DNA from 2 places in the Psychromonas aquatilis genome. Region 1 is predicted to be linked to the other one. Evidence: riboswitches for the same ligand, from Rfam matches in the RefSeq annotation. Region 1 holds a riboswitch; the other holds the start of a gene.

Region 1 (6,891 bases):
TATAAGGATTTTATGAGTAGGGTTATTGAACATCTATCACCTCATGTGAAGAGTTGTGCTGATTGGCTTGATCTGCTCTTGGATAGGGCTTTATCTCGGGGTGCAACATAGCAGCAATAGCTTCAACTCCTTTTATTCTAAATTGAGAAACGGTTCTTAACCAGGTACCTGGCACGGCGTACACTTTATTATTTTTGATGGCTGGGACATTAGCCCAAGCGACTTTATTTTTTAAAATATCGACGGGGCTTTGTTGTTGTTGATTATCATTAAATATCCATTGGCTCATCACGATAATATCCGGTTGTAAGGAGATGGCGAGCTCTTCACTGATTTTATGCTCACCGTCAGGCAAGATGTTTTCTGCGACATTGATGCCACCTGATATGTTAATCGCTTCATTCATTAATGAATTCCCGCCAACACTAAAACCATTCAGGTCATAATAAAGAACGCGTGGCTTTTTATAAGGCTTTACTTGCGCTTTTATAAATTCAATACGATTTTCTAATTCATCAATCACTTGTTGCCCTTTTACTTTACTATCAGTGATATCTGCAATAAGGCGTATATTATTAATAATATCGGTAAAGCTTTTGAATTCACTTAACCGAACCACTGCAATATCACTCCTTAATAAATAACGGACGGCTTCTGGATCACTATAGGAAGCAACAAACACTAAATCCGGTTGCAGGGATAGAATAGACTCGATTTCAGTCTTTGTACGTCGAATTGAAGGGGCATAAAAATCAACAATATTAGAGAGGCTTGGATAATCAACATAACGACTCACGCCTACTATGCGCTCTTGAGAGACAAGGGCTGATAAAATATGGTCCGTGGCTAAGGTTGCAGAAATAATACGTTTAGGCGGTTGTGTAAGTGTATAAGTAATACCGGTTACATCGGTCAATGTTTTGGGGAAGTCACCAGTTGATATTTGTGTAGTAAAGTTACCTGTACCTTCTTCAAATAAAACAAAAATATCTTTCTTAAATTGAATGAAAGCGATCAATAAAAGTAAGAATAGGGCAAAAAAAATTAATTTGAATGCGTTCATTTTGCCCTTTTTCTTACGTTATGTTGAAGTAGTTGATGAACAAACTATTTAAAGGTCACACCGATATAAGCTGAAAAAGGATCAACACCATAGTCAGTAATCACAACATAATCTTTATCAAGTACATTTTCTACTCTGCCATGAATAGAAAAATGCTCAGTTAGTTGATATGAGACACCAAGGTTTACTAATGTATAATCATCAAGCTCAACATAACCATAATCATATCTTTCACCCACATAATTAATACCAAGGTTTGTGTTTAACTTATTATTAACTTGATAATTGTTATTAAGTGTAGCACTGTGTTTTGGCCTACGAATAAGCTCTTTTTTATCCACCGTTCCATCTTCTGTCATTAAGTAAGTGTATTGGCCGCTGATAGTATAATCTTCATTTACATTAAACGTTGAACTCAGTTCTATCCCTTGTACATTCTCATCTTGGTTTTCATAGGCTCCATTGCCTGTATTTAAAGTTTGATTCCAGCGGATGCCATTCTCATATTCTGCATCAAAATAGGTAAAATCAATATAACCTCGTTGGTTGGCAAAGTTATACTCAATTCCCATATCAGTAGAAATACTCGTTTCTGATTCTAAATCAGGCGTTGCATAAGCGCCAAATAGCTGGCTGAATGTCGGGTTTTTTACACCTGTACCATGACTCGTATGCAACCTGATGGAATCTGTTGCCCATACACTTAATGCTAGTTTATAAGTGTTAGTATCATCAAATTCACTATTAAAATCATGGCGAAGAGAACCTGTAAAGAATACTTTTTCATGCCAATTGAGATGGTATTCTCCGATAATAGCGGTGCTCTCCATTTTTTGTTCATCTGGTGTAGAGCCTGAATTCCATGGTAAAAAGGTATCTTTTTGAATTTCACCTGCGAAAGTAAATCGTTGTTCGAAGTTATCTGTACTTAATAGGTAGTCACTTTGTACTTCTGCCTTGATTGTTTCGCCAGAGTTTTCTGTATAATCCCCATTCCAACCGTTAGGATCGAAGTTTTCTGAAGTCGTATCAGCATAAGAGAGAGATAAGCGATTGTTCCAACGACTATCAAGTAAGTTTACATACAGGTTAATTTTTGCAGTACGTTGTTCATCTAAGCTATAAACGTCATTATCAGCTCCTGAGGTATAACCATAAGCATCGTATTCGCTTTTGGCATCGGTATAACGAGCTACGCCATCAATAGCAAAAATATCGTTGAATCGATAACCCGCTTTAAAATTGACCATGGTATTACGATATCCATCATCATCAGGATCATCATCACTGCCAGTTCCTGCACTAATTCCGTCAGTCGTTAGGTTAGCAACCGACAATGAATAGTGTGCTTTTTCATCTCCGCCATTTATATTAACGAATTGCTTAGCATAGTTATTTGCACCGAGCTCAACAGTACCCGTAGCATTGAACCCGTTGCCACCTTCTTTGGTAATAATATTAATAACGCCGCCTAGTGCATCACTTCCCCATAGTGCACTTTGTGATCCTCTAATAACTTCGATACGTTCAATCCCATCAGCCATTAAGTTAGCAAAGTCAAAGCCTCCACTTGCTGAAGATTGATCGGTTACCCTAACGCCATCAATGACTACAACTACACTTTCAGATGCAGCTCCGCGCATAAATACAGATGTTTTTTTGCCTAGCCCTCCATTGGAAGCAATTGTTACCCCTGGAGAGTTTTTTAATATATCGGCAACGGTTGTTGCTTGTTGTTGTTCGATATCTTTTTCGGTGATGATCGTAATCGCAGTGCCTGTTTCGGTTCGACTGTCTTCATCATTAATAATATTAGTGACGCCTTTTACGATCATAATATTCATTCGCTCACCGGTCTCTTCTGTTGCTGTGTCTTCAGCAAAAACAGGCGCAGTGAATAAACTGATAGCAGCTAACGTGATCGGGGTGTAACGAAAAGTGGACATAAAACTTCCTTAGTATAAAAATATTCAGAAGTTTTCTTGAGGCTATCGTGGCCCAAATAAACAGAAAACCTCCCTGTTATTCGTCACGACATAGTTATCATCTTTACGCTCTAATTAACCAACCCGTGAATTAGAATGTGACGTTATTACGCTGGTATCTGGCTGATAACTCATAATATTAAATAAGTTATTTACAGTTGCGGGGGCAGCGCATGATTTTTCGCTAAAGACTATTAGCGGGACATGCTTCCCATTTAAGCTTGTAGAGTTTACAGGCACGTAACAGAGGCGCGATTATAGGTAAATTAGGCGGCCTGTCAATTGCCAATATGGGGTGTTTTTGCTAAAAAATGCACGGTTATTTTAGATTGGTAAAGTAATGGTTGATATTATTTACGGTTAAAGTTAGCTGAATATTTTACAAGTTCTTGCGAGAGTTAGATGCAAAAATTATTATTTTTATTATTGCTTTTGTTTGTACCATTAACGACAAATGCCACGCTTAGCCTTTCAAATATTGTTGAGGTTCATCCAACTGAAGAGGCATCTGCATTAAACTCAGAAGTCGCTGAACTACCAGAAGTTCATTTTTTAGATGAGCAAAAAAGGCGGGGTGTTGATATTTTACTAGCACATGCTTTGACAGCTCAAAATAAGCATATTGTTAATTTTTCTGATGCATTGAATGGATACGTTAAAGACATAGACGATTAAAGTCTCTGGCAAGCTGTCCAGTTACAATATGCATCGACTGTTAGTTTACGTCAAAATAAATAAACACTACTTGGTTTAAGATTTTACCTGTCTTAGTGACTTTACGTTTAAGTACTATCCGCTTTTATGTTTGGGATTTTATAAGCACAGGTATGATTGCACAAATATATGCCAAAACCTTAGATGGAGGTGCTATTAATGCGTGGATCAGTAGTCTTATTCATCTTCTCTTTATTTTGTTAACCATTTATACCCTGTACAAATGGAAAAGCTTTCTTTTTTGTATTCTCACTGAAAATGTGGCACAACTTTCGATTATACGATGCTGTGACCAATAAAAATTGCGACAATAAGTACTGCCATTGTCGGTGGGGGCTTATTATTTAGCACTCTTGAATATTCAATGCTTTCGGTACTGTCCCGCTATCAATTATTTCGCCACTTTTTAGCTTATCTGTTGATAATTGAAGCGGCTAAGCTGAGTAATACCAATCACACTAATTAACTGATCTATTTTGCTTGTTAAAATAACTTATTTCTTCGTTGTAATTTTCGTAAATAGAACAACTATTTAACTCAAATTACGCCTTGAACTCAGTCATTTTTCCTGCGCAAAATTTAGATCACTTATTTAATATAATTGGTATAATGGTGATAGTTCAAACGCTAACTTAACCATGCTGACTCTGTGATATTGAAGGGGGAGTATGATGGTATTTTTGAGATGGGATGACGTTTAGTGGAAATGAATAGGTTTAGTGATGATGTTAGATTTTTTAGTCACACAAATACTCATTTGCAAGGGAGCCGATAAACTAACATCAATGCCTAAATCAAATGATGAATTAGGCATTGATGTTTTAAATAAAAACCTTCTGCTTAGCTTTTAGTATGAGATAAAAAGTATTGGTAAGCAGGGTTTAAGGTTTCATCTTTGTAGTTGTAACCCAGTTCATTTAAGTGTTGATTAAACTCTTCGACTTGTTGTCCGTCAATGTCAAAACCAGCCAGTACTTGTCCATAAGCAGAGCCGTGATTACGGTAATGAAATAGAGTGATATTAGCGTGCATACCCAATAGATTTAAAAACTTAATTAACGCATTTGGATGCTCTGGAAATTCGAAGCTATATAAACGTTCTTTCAGCTGCTCAGAAGGAACCCCACCAACCATATAACGCACATGCAGTTTGGCTGTTTCATCATGGCTTAAATCAGCGACTCGATAACCGGATGCTGTTAACTTTTCTGTTAAAGTTGATAACTCTTCAAAACCTTGAGGAGTTCTTACGCCAACAAAAATATTAGCTTGTTTACGATCGCTATAACGATAATTAAACTCTGTGATTGCACGGCCATCTAACTCATTACAAAAAGCTAAAAAGGCGCCTTGCTTTTCAGGAATGGTAACAGCAAGAATACTTTCATTTTGCTCACCAAGTTCACATCGTTCTGACACGTAACGTAAACTATGAAAATTGACATTGGCACCGCTGAGTATCGCAGCTAAGCGTTGACCGGTTAATGCATTTTCTTGGCTGTATTTTTTAAGACCAGCTAATGACAGTGCGCCAGCAGGTTCAGCAATCGCTCGGGTATCATCAAAAATATCTTTAACAGCGGCGCATATTTCATCACTGCTGACGGTGATCACCTCATCAATGTATTGCTGGCATAAACGGAATGTTTCTTGACCAATGGTTTTTACCGCTACACCATCAGCAAATAAACCAACTTTTGGCAGAGTGACAGGCTTACCTGCCGCTAGTCCTGCTTTTAAACAGGCTGCATCTTCAGGCTCGACAGCGATAATTTTAATATCAGGCAGTAATTGCTTAATATAAACGGCAATCCCAGCTGCTAAGCCACCGCCACCGACAGGGACAAATATCTTATCGAGATGTACATCTTGCTGTAAAAGTTCTTTACCGACTGTGCCTTGTCCAGCAATGATATCAGGATCATCAAAAGGGTGGATTAAGGTATAACCATGCTCCTTTGCTAAGGCTAAAGAGTAAGCATTAGCGGCATCAAATGAGTCGCCGGTTAAAACAACGGTTGCCCCAAAGCTGCGTACTGAATTTACTTTAATATCAGGCGTTGTTTTAGGCATAACGATGGTCGCTTTGATGCCCATTCGTTGAGCCGACATAGCCAGGCCTTGCGCATGGTTCCCAGCAGAAGCTGCGATCACGCCATTCTTTTTTTGTTGCTCGCTTAAGTTAGACAGTTTGTTGTAGGCACCGCGTAACTTAAAAGAGTGTACAGGTTGTAAGTCTTCTCGCTTTAATAATACTTGGTTATTTAAGCGAGCAGATAATTTATTTAATGGTTGTAGTTTTGTTTCTATAGCTGCTTCATAAACAGGTGCTAATAATATTTTTTTTAAATATTGTTCACTAGATATTGTTGGCATTATAAACCTTACATTTAATGTGCGTGTTTTAGTTGAGCGAATTATTCGCTTACAGTATCAGTTTGTAGGGGATCATTTACTGTTGCAAATAATTCTCCTAAACGTGTAACACTTGAAGCTGACATCTCTTCATTAAATTGAATGCTATCTTTAGGAAATACAGCAACAATGGTACTGCCTAATTTAAAGCGTCCCATTTCCGCGCCTTTTTCTAAGGTAATATCTTGATCTTTATAATCCCAGTATTGTAATTCTTTATCTTTTTGTGCCGTTAAAGTGCCTTCCCATACGGTTTCTATACTACCAACAATCGTCGCACCGACTAATACCATTGCCATTGGACCTACCGCAGTTGAAAATATCGCAACGGCACGTTCATTTCGTGCAAATAAGTTTGGCACATTTTCAGCTGTTAAAGGGTTAACAGAAAAGAGGTCGCCTGGAATAAAAATTAACTGTTCTAGCTTACCTGTGATTGGCATATGAATACGATGGTAATCTTTTGGAGCTAAATAGATCGTAGAAAAAAGACCTTCATCAAAAGGTGCTGCAACATCATCGCGCCCACCGAGTAACTCTCTTAAGCTAAAGTCATGTCCTTTTGCTTGAAAAATACGGCCTGCTTTTATTTCACCTTGTTGGCTAACACAGCCATCAACTGGAATTGCTAAGTTATTTTCACCTTCAATGATGGGTCTTAATTCAGTTTTTAATTCACGAGTGAAAAAGTCATTAAAGGTATCAAAGTCAGAT
Region 2 (6,891 bases), on a different contig from region 1:
AATAACTTGAAATTAGTCAACTTTGTGGTTGCACAGTAAACAAAAAGGCCGTAATATTCGGCCTTCACTTTATCGCTGAATTAGTGATCGGCGATAATAATTAAAATAGGTTATTCACATAACCAATCATATATCGGAGTACGTTATGTCACTAAGTGCAGAACAGAAAGCTGAGATTGTAGCAAAATTTGGTCGCGCAGAAGGCGATACTGGTTCACCTGAAGTTCAAGTTGCATTGTACACAGTACAAATCAACCACCTTCAAGGCCACTTTAAAGAGCACATCCATGATCACCACAGCCGTCGTGGTCTATTACGCATGGTTAGTCAACGTCGTAAATTACTTGACTACTTAAAGCGTAAAAATGTTGCTGCTTACACAGCATTAATCGCAGAATTAGGTCTACGTCGTTAATTTCGACTTAAACTTGAATATCAAAAAGAGCCTAAGGGCTCTTTTTTTGTATCTATAATTTGAGATACGTAATTTGAGATACGAGTGTGGAATGGTTGCTGTTATTGACGTGCTTGGTGGGTTATAGAAGTTGCTTTGCGATTAACTGATAAGCTCACTTAAGTCTGTGATCGTTTTGAACTCATTCGCCGTTGAAATGTTATCTTTTGAGGTAAGCCAGATAGCAGTAATACCTGCTATGATAGCGGGCTGAATATCATTTTGATAATAATCACCAACCATAACAATTTGCGAGGCAGGTACATTTAACTTCTCAATAATCCTTGGGAAAAATGCTAAGGATTTTTTATCTACACCTAGATTTTCCTTGCAAAAATAACCGCTAATATACTGGTTTAGATTAGCACGCTCAAAAGCCAGTTTGATTTCTTGCTCAGTAGAGTCTGCAGCGCCTGTTGCAACAAATATAGTTGCTGTTTTTGCTAAGGTAGCTAACATTATTTCTGCATTGGCTAACACTTGAATTTTTGGCCATTGATACATCTTTCCTGAGTAATCAGGGAAATCAACCATTAAAGTATCTCCCCAGTCAAACAGGTAAACTTGAGATTGTGGTTTTTTATTAAAGATATTAGAGTTCATAATCACGCTCTACTTTTGATATCCGTACTTTAAAATGTTGGTACCAAGTTTTACGGCCATTCTTTTGCGCTAGTAAGTGCTCTGTATTAGCTTTCCAGTTTTTAATCGATTCTAGGTCAGCCCAATAGGAGACAGTTATGCCAATTTCTTCCCTTGCTGACTCTATCCCTAAGAAGCCAGTTTGTTGTTGTGCAAGTTTCACCATTCTGTCTGCTGTTTGTGTATACCCAAGATCATTATCAGTACGAATTGATGTAAAAATAACGGCAAAATAAGGAGGTTGCGGTGTTTTTGATATTAATGACATGTGCTTCCTTTATTCATATAAAAACTTTTCTTCAGGAATATCGCTAGAATATTCAATTAATTCCCATTCAAAACCAAAAGCATCGAAAAAATATAATCGTTTTCTATGCTGTTCAACAGGTGTATCAATACTCGCTTGGTACCCAGCTTTGATTAAGTCAGCTTCAATTCTTGCTAAGTCTTCAACAATGAGAGCGATATGATTAATACCATGGTTTTTATAAGTTTTTAAAGGAAACGCTGGTGTCGCCTCTAAATGAGGCTCCTGTAATGCAAAATAATAGTGGTCATTTCCTATATGTGCCCAACGATAACTATTTTCTGGTGATTGATCTCTTCTAACCTTAAAGTCAGGGGCGACAATTTTGATAAACTTTATGGCTTCATCAATATCAGGTACGGTAATATTTAAGTGCTCTATTTTTGTCATATTTAATATCCCTTTAAATAAGTTGTTTTTATATTAGTGAGTAGAATAAGCGGCTTTTAAATTATCTTGATAGTGTGTTTAAGTCACGCAGATCAAATACAAAAAGATAATATTAACAGATGCTTTACGTTGACTGTTACCCCTTTAACAAGCTATTGTTCTGCCTCCTTAGGATATAGTCTTAAAACTATGCACCTCATCTTATAATTAGGTAAGTATGAGTTGTTTGGGAACTTGGTCAAATACCAAGGCTGCCCCCGCAACGGTAGAACAAATTATGTTTGTTAAGCCCGGATACCAAACCTTAGGATGATACTTGTATGCTACAAGTACCGTGGTGTTGCGGAGGGCTTCACCGGATGGTATTTCTTATTTAAATTTATTTAGAGATTAAGAATACCGCCTCCTCCACAACTTCGCCTGTTATTTAATCAGACGGAGATTTTCCTTTGCTAAACTTTACAAAATTAACACCGAGCATTAACTTAAAGCGTTTTATTGCTCCTGTTGTACTCGCCATTGGTTGTACGTTACCTACTTACGCCAGTGCTCATTTTCAAATGATTTATACCCCGGAATTATTGCGTGATAAAGGCGGGAATATGACCCTCAAAATGCCTTTTACTCATCCTGCAGCAAGTGGCCATGTTATGAAACTGGATAAGCCAGAAGCTTTCTACATGATTAAAAAAGGTAAGAAAACAGATTTACTGGATACGGTATCTGAGATTGAATGGGAAAGTGCCGTTGATACAGGCCATGCTTATCAAGCTAATGTGAAATTACGTGGATTAGGCGACTATGTGTTTATCTCACAACCATCTCCTTACTTTGAAGCTGAAGAAGGTTTTTACATTCAACAGATAACTAAAACGATTGTTAATGTTGGTGGTCTACCAACAGATTGGAATGAAGACTTTGGCTTAGCTGCGGAAATTGTGCCATTAACCAAACCTTATGCTATTTATGAGGGAGGAATTTTTACTGGCGTTGTTAAATCACGAGGTCAAGCGGTACCTTTTGCCGAGATTGAAGTAGAGTTTGTGAATTATGTCCCTGAAATGGAACATAATCGCTTTGCAAAAACGCCATTAATGACACCTGCAGCTGATGTGTTTATTACCCAAACTATTTATGCTGATGCAAATGGCACCTTTAATTATGTCTTGCCTAAAGCTGGGCAATGGGGATTTGCTGCACTAGGTGTAGGTGAGCAGAAAACTTATAAAGACAAAGCGTTATCTCAGGATGCAGTGATCTGGGTTGAAGCAACTAAACTACCTTAGATAAAACCGATACTCACTAAGCGTTGTGAGTATCTTTATGATTAAAGAATAAAAGGCAAATTATGCATATAGTTGATGGTGCGTTGTCTTCACCGGTGTTAATCAGTGGAGCAGTATTGAGTGCAATAGGGGTATTCATTGGCCTTAAAAAAATGGATTATGAACGTTTACCTTTAATTGGTGTATTAGCTTCTGTTTTTTTTATTGCATCTTATATTCACCTACCGCTAGGTTTTTCTAGTGTGCATTTAATCATGAATGGGTTATTAGGTATTATACTGGGTTGGGTGGCCTTTCCGGCTTTATTAGTGGCATTGTTGTTACAGGTGATCTTCTTTGGGTTTGGTGGGTTACTGGTGTTAGGTGCCAATACCCTGAATATTGCACTTCCTGCGGTGATAATTTATTACCTTTGTTATCAAGGCGTTCGTCATGATAGCCCTAAAGTTGCTGCAATATGGGCGGCAATAGGTGGTGCAGCTGCTATTTTGATTACTGCACTGATGGTGGCATTTTCATTAGCCTTATCTGGAGAATCTTTTGTTTTAGCTGCAAAAGCCGTGGTGCCTGCACATATTCCAATTATGTTGATTGAAGGCTTTGTCTCCTATGCTGCAATGTATTTAATCCATACCGTTAAACCAGAATTTATTAGTAAAGGTACAAATTAATGAAGTGGCTGATTCCTGTTGTTACTGTTTTAAGTTTATCTATCTCTTGTCACGCTATTGCTCACAATGTAATGGGTGGTGTTTATGCAGAAGGCTTTGAAATTGAAGGCGAAGCAGGTTTTTCCAATGGGGCAATGGCAAACCCTGGCACAGTAGTGAAAGTCACTGACGATGCTGGCAATAGCTTAGGTGAAGTGTTAACCGACGAAGAGGGCGCCTTTGTTTTTACGGCTAAAAAACATATCACGCATCATTTTGAGATTAATATGGGCGCTGGGCATGTATTAAAAATGCAGTTGCCCGCGGAAGAGTTGCCGGACAATGCAAGCGATGATTTGACCAGTACTAGTATCAACAACGCTGTTACAAATGATACTAAGCAAGCTGCTGATCAGAAAACCTCAAAAAACGCACAAGCAGTAAATACCTTACTCTTAGAAAAAGCGATCGCAAAACAACTCAAACCGTTAAGGCGTGAAATACAAGAACTCAAAGAGAAGTCAGGATTGCGCGATATTATTGGCGGTATTGGTTATATTTTTGGTCTACTCGGCTTAGTGGCTTTTTTACGTGAGCGTAAACAAAAGGCTAAATCGTAATGTCGCAAAGCTTAGAGCACAGCTTAACATCTTGGTCAGGCCAAGCGCTTAAACATAAAGCGTCGTGGATTGATGATATTGATGCTCGTGTACGCGTAGTTTGCTCTGCTTTGTTTGCATTAGTCGTGGTATCGAGTCAATTTTTTACACCGACCTTATTAGGTCTGTTGTGTGCTTTTATGTTGGTGAAAGCCAGCAAACTGAATATTAAACGAACGCTACGTCGTGTGGTGGCGATGGATTTATTCATGTTGACATTAATCTGTGTTTTACCTTTTACCACCCCAGGTGATGCAATCTTTACTGTCATGGGATTAACCGCCAGCTGGCAGGGTTTACTGCATGCTTTACTTATTACAGTGAAAGCCAATGCGGTATTATTGGTCTTGTTCTCATTAGTGGCGACGATGAGCGCCTCAACACTAGGGCATGCACTTGCACACCTTAAGGTACCAGATAAGTTGGTGCATCTATTGTTATTTATGGTGCGTTATTTGGATGTGATTAGCCAAGAGTATAAAAAAATGCGCCGAGCAATGCAGGCTCGCGCCTTTGTACTACGAACTAATCGACATACTTGGAAAAGTATTGGTTATCTGTTTGGTATGTTGTTAATTCGCTCAGTAGAACGTGCTGAACGTATTTCAGATGCGATGAAATGCCGCGGTTTTTGTGGGCGTTATTATCTAAACGATGAGATGAAAATACGTTCAATGGATTGGGTTTTTGCTATCGTGTTTTTATCTTTTTTAATACTGCTAATAGGGCTTAATATCAATGGCTTATTCTAATCAACCACTGATTAAGATAGAAGATCTTCACTATGCTTACCCAAGGCGAGGCAATGTATTAAACGCGGTTAACTTTGCGTTATACGAAGGTGAAAGAGTCGTTATTAATGGCGATAATGGAGCCGGTAAAACCACTTTATTACACCTTATTGTTGGCCTTAAAAAAGCGAAGAGAGGCCAAGTGTTTGGTTTTGGTCAAGCCTGTCATTCGGAAAAAGAGTTTAATCAATTACGTGCTAAAGCAGGGTTATTATTTCAAGACCCGGATGATCAATTATTTTGTCCTACTGTACTAGAAGATGTCATGTTTGGTCCCTTAAACTTAGGCTTTAATAAGCAGCAGGCCATTGATAAATCGATAAAAATATTAAAAAAATTAGGGATGGAAGGGTTCGAGTCTCGGATCACTCATCAATTATCGGGTGGTGAAAAACGCATGGTAACCTTAGCTACGGTACTAGTGATGGAACCACAAGTGTTAATTTTAGATGAGCCAACTAATGCGCTTGATGAGAAAGCAAAAGCCCGGTTACTGAATGTGTTATTAGCACTGCCTCAAGCGATGATTATTATTTCACACGATAAGTTATTCTCAGCGCAGCTTGCAACGCGTAATATGAATCTAGAGAATGGTTTTTTAACCGAGCAAACAAATACAGGTCAACAGCATAAAGAGGTTGTGTAAAGCATATGCAAAAATTAGATAACATGAATCGGCATGAGCATGACATTATCTTCCCTTTTAGTGCGGTGCAAGGGCAAGAGTTATTTAAGCTTGCATTGCTATTGACCACGGTCAACCCATTAATTGGTGGGGTACTTATTTCTGGACCTCGAGGGTGTGCAAAATCTACTTTAGCGCGCGCAGTCTCGGATCTTTTACCCGTCACTGAAGCCGTTACATCTCAATTTGTAACCCTGCCATTAGGGGCAAGTGAAGAGATGTTAATTGGCACCTTGGATCTTGATAGTGTATTAAAAGATAAACAGGTTAAGTTTTCTCCTGGGCTATTGCAAAAAGCACACAAAGGGGTGCTATATGTTGATGAGGTTAACCTGCTACCAGATCATTTAGTTGATCAGTTACTTGATGTAGCAAGCAGCGGTGTCAATGTTGTAGAGCGCGATGGTGTGAGTTATAAACACGATGCTCGCTTTACTCTAATTGGTACAATGAACCCAGATGAAGGCGAGTTACGTCCTCAACTTAAAGATCGTTTTGGATTAATGGTCGCTTTAGATAATGCTTACAGCATTGAACAACGTATTAATATTATTAAGACGCGACAAGCTTTCGAGCAAGATAAGTATGCTTTTATTGATAGCTATCAAGCACAACAGATATTGCTACAACAAAGTATTAATGATGCGCAACTTTTATTGCCCGAAGTTACCTGTGATGATGAGTGTTTTATTGATATCGCAACACGTTGCCAACAAGCCAACGTAGAAGGGTTACGCGCAGATATTATTTTACATCGTGCCAGTCTAACACATGCAGCTTGGTGTGGCAGAGACAAGGTGACGGCTGAAGATATCGATGCTGTGGCGCCATTGGTGTTATTACATCGTTCGCAATCACCGGGTACACCACCAGGCTCCTCCTCATCGGATCAACAAAATCAGAAGCCTAATAACCAATCGACTAATGACAATAAGAAGGGTGGTTTCTCGCGTCCGAAACCACCTCAATCAAATACATCTGAGTCACCAACGCCTGAGCATAAACCAGATCAGGAAAACTCATCGAA

The links. A riboswitch is a leader RNA that binds a small molecule or an ion and turns the genes downstream of it on or off. The one in region 1 is predicted to bind cobalamin.
Region 2: linked by a shared signal. The riboswitch ahead of V6256_RS05600 (DUF4198 domain-containing protein) and the one ahead of V6256_RS11315 (TonB-dependent receptor plug domain-containing protein) in region 1 are both predicted to bind cobalamin.

What each region holds. Positions count from the first base shown of each region.
Region 1 covers NZ_JBAKAZ010000044.1:18,141-25,031, forward strand. Annotated here, with positions in the region: gene V6256_RS11305 (FecCD family ABC transporter permease) at 1-33, opposite strand, end outside; gene V6256_RS11310 (ABC transporter substrate-binding protein) at 23-1,063, opposite strand; gene V6256_RS11315 (TonB-dependent receptor plug domain-containing protein) at 1,108-3,009, opposite strand; cobalamin riboswitch at 3,142-3,307, opposite strand; gene V6256_RS11320 (hypothetical protein) at 3,451-3,723, shown strand; gene ilvA (threonine ammonia-lyase, biosynthetic) at 4,603-6,138, opposite strand; gene asd (archaetidylserine decarboxylase) at 6,180-6,891, opposite strand, start outside.
Region 2 covers NZ_JBAKAZ010000014.1:27,856-34,746, forward strand. Annotated here, with positions in the region: gene rpsO (30S ribosomal protein S15) at 146-415, shown strand; gene V6256_RS05585 (HAD family hydrolase) at 557-1,057, opposite strand; gene V6256_RS05590 (antibiotic biosynthesis monooxygenase family protein) at 1,047-1,364, opposite strand; gene V6256_RS05595 (VOC family protein) at 1,374-1,793, opposite strand; cobalamin riboswitch at 1,975-2,114, shown strand; gene V6256_RS05600 (DUF4198 domain-containing protein) at 2,243-3,079, shown strand; gene cbiM (cobalt transporter CbiM) at 3,142-3,750, shown strand; gene V6256_RS05610 (hypothetical protein) at 3,750-4,349, shown strand; gene cbiQ (cobalt ECF transporter T component CbiQ) at 4,349-5,140, shown strand; gene V6256_RS05620 (energy-coupling factor ABC transporter ATP-binding protein) at 5,127-5,825, shown strand; gene V6256_RS05625 (AAA family ATPase) at 5,831-6,891, shown strand, end outside.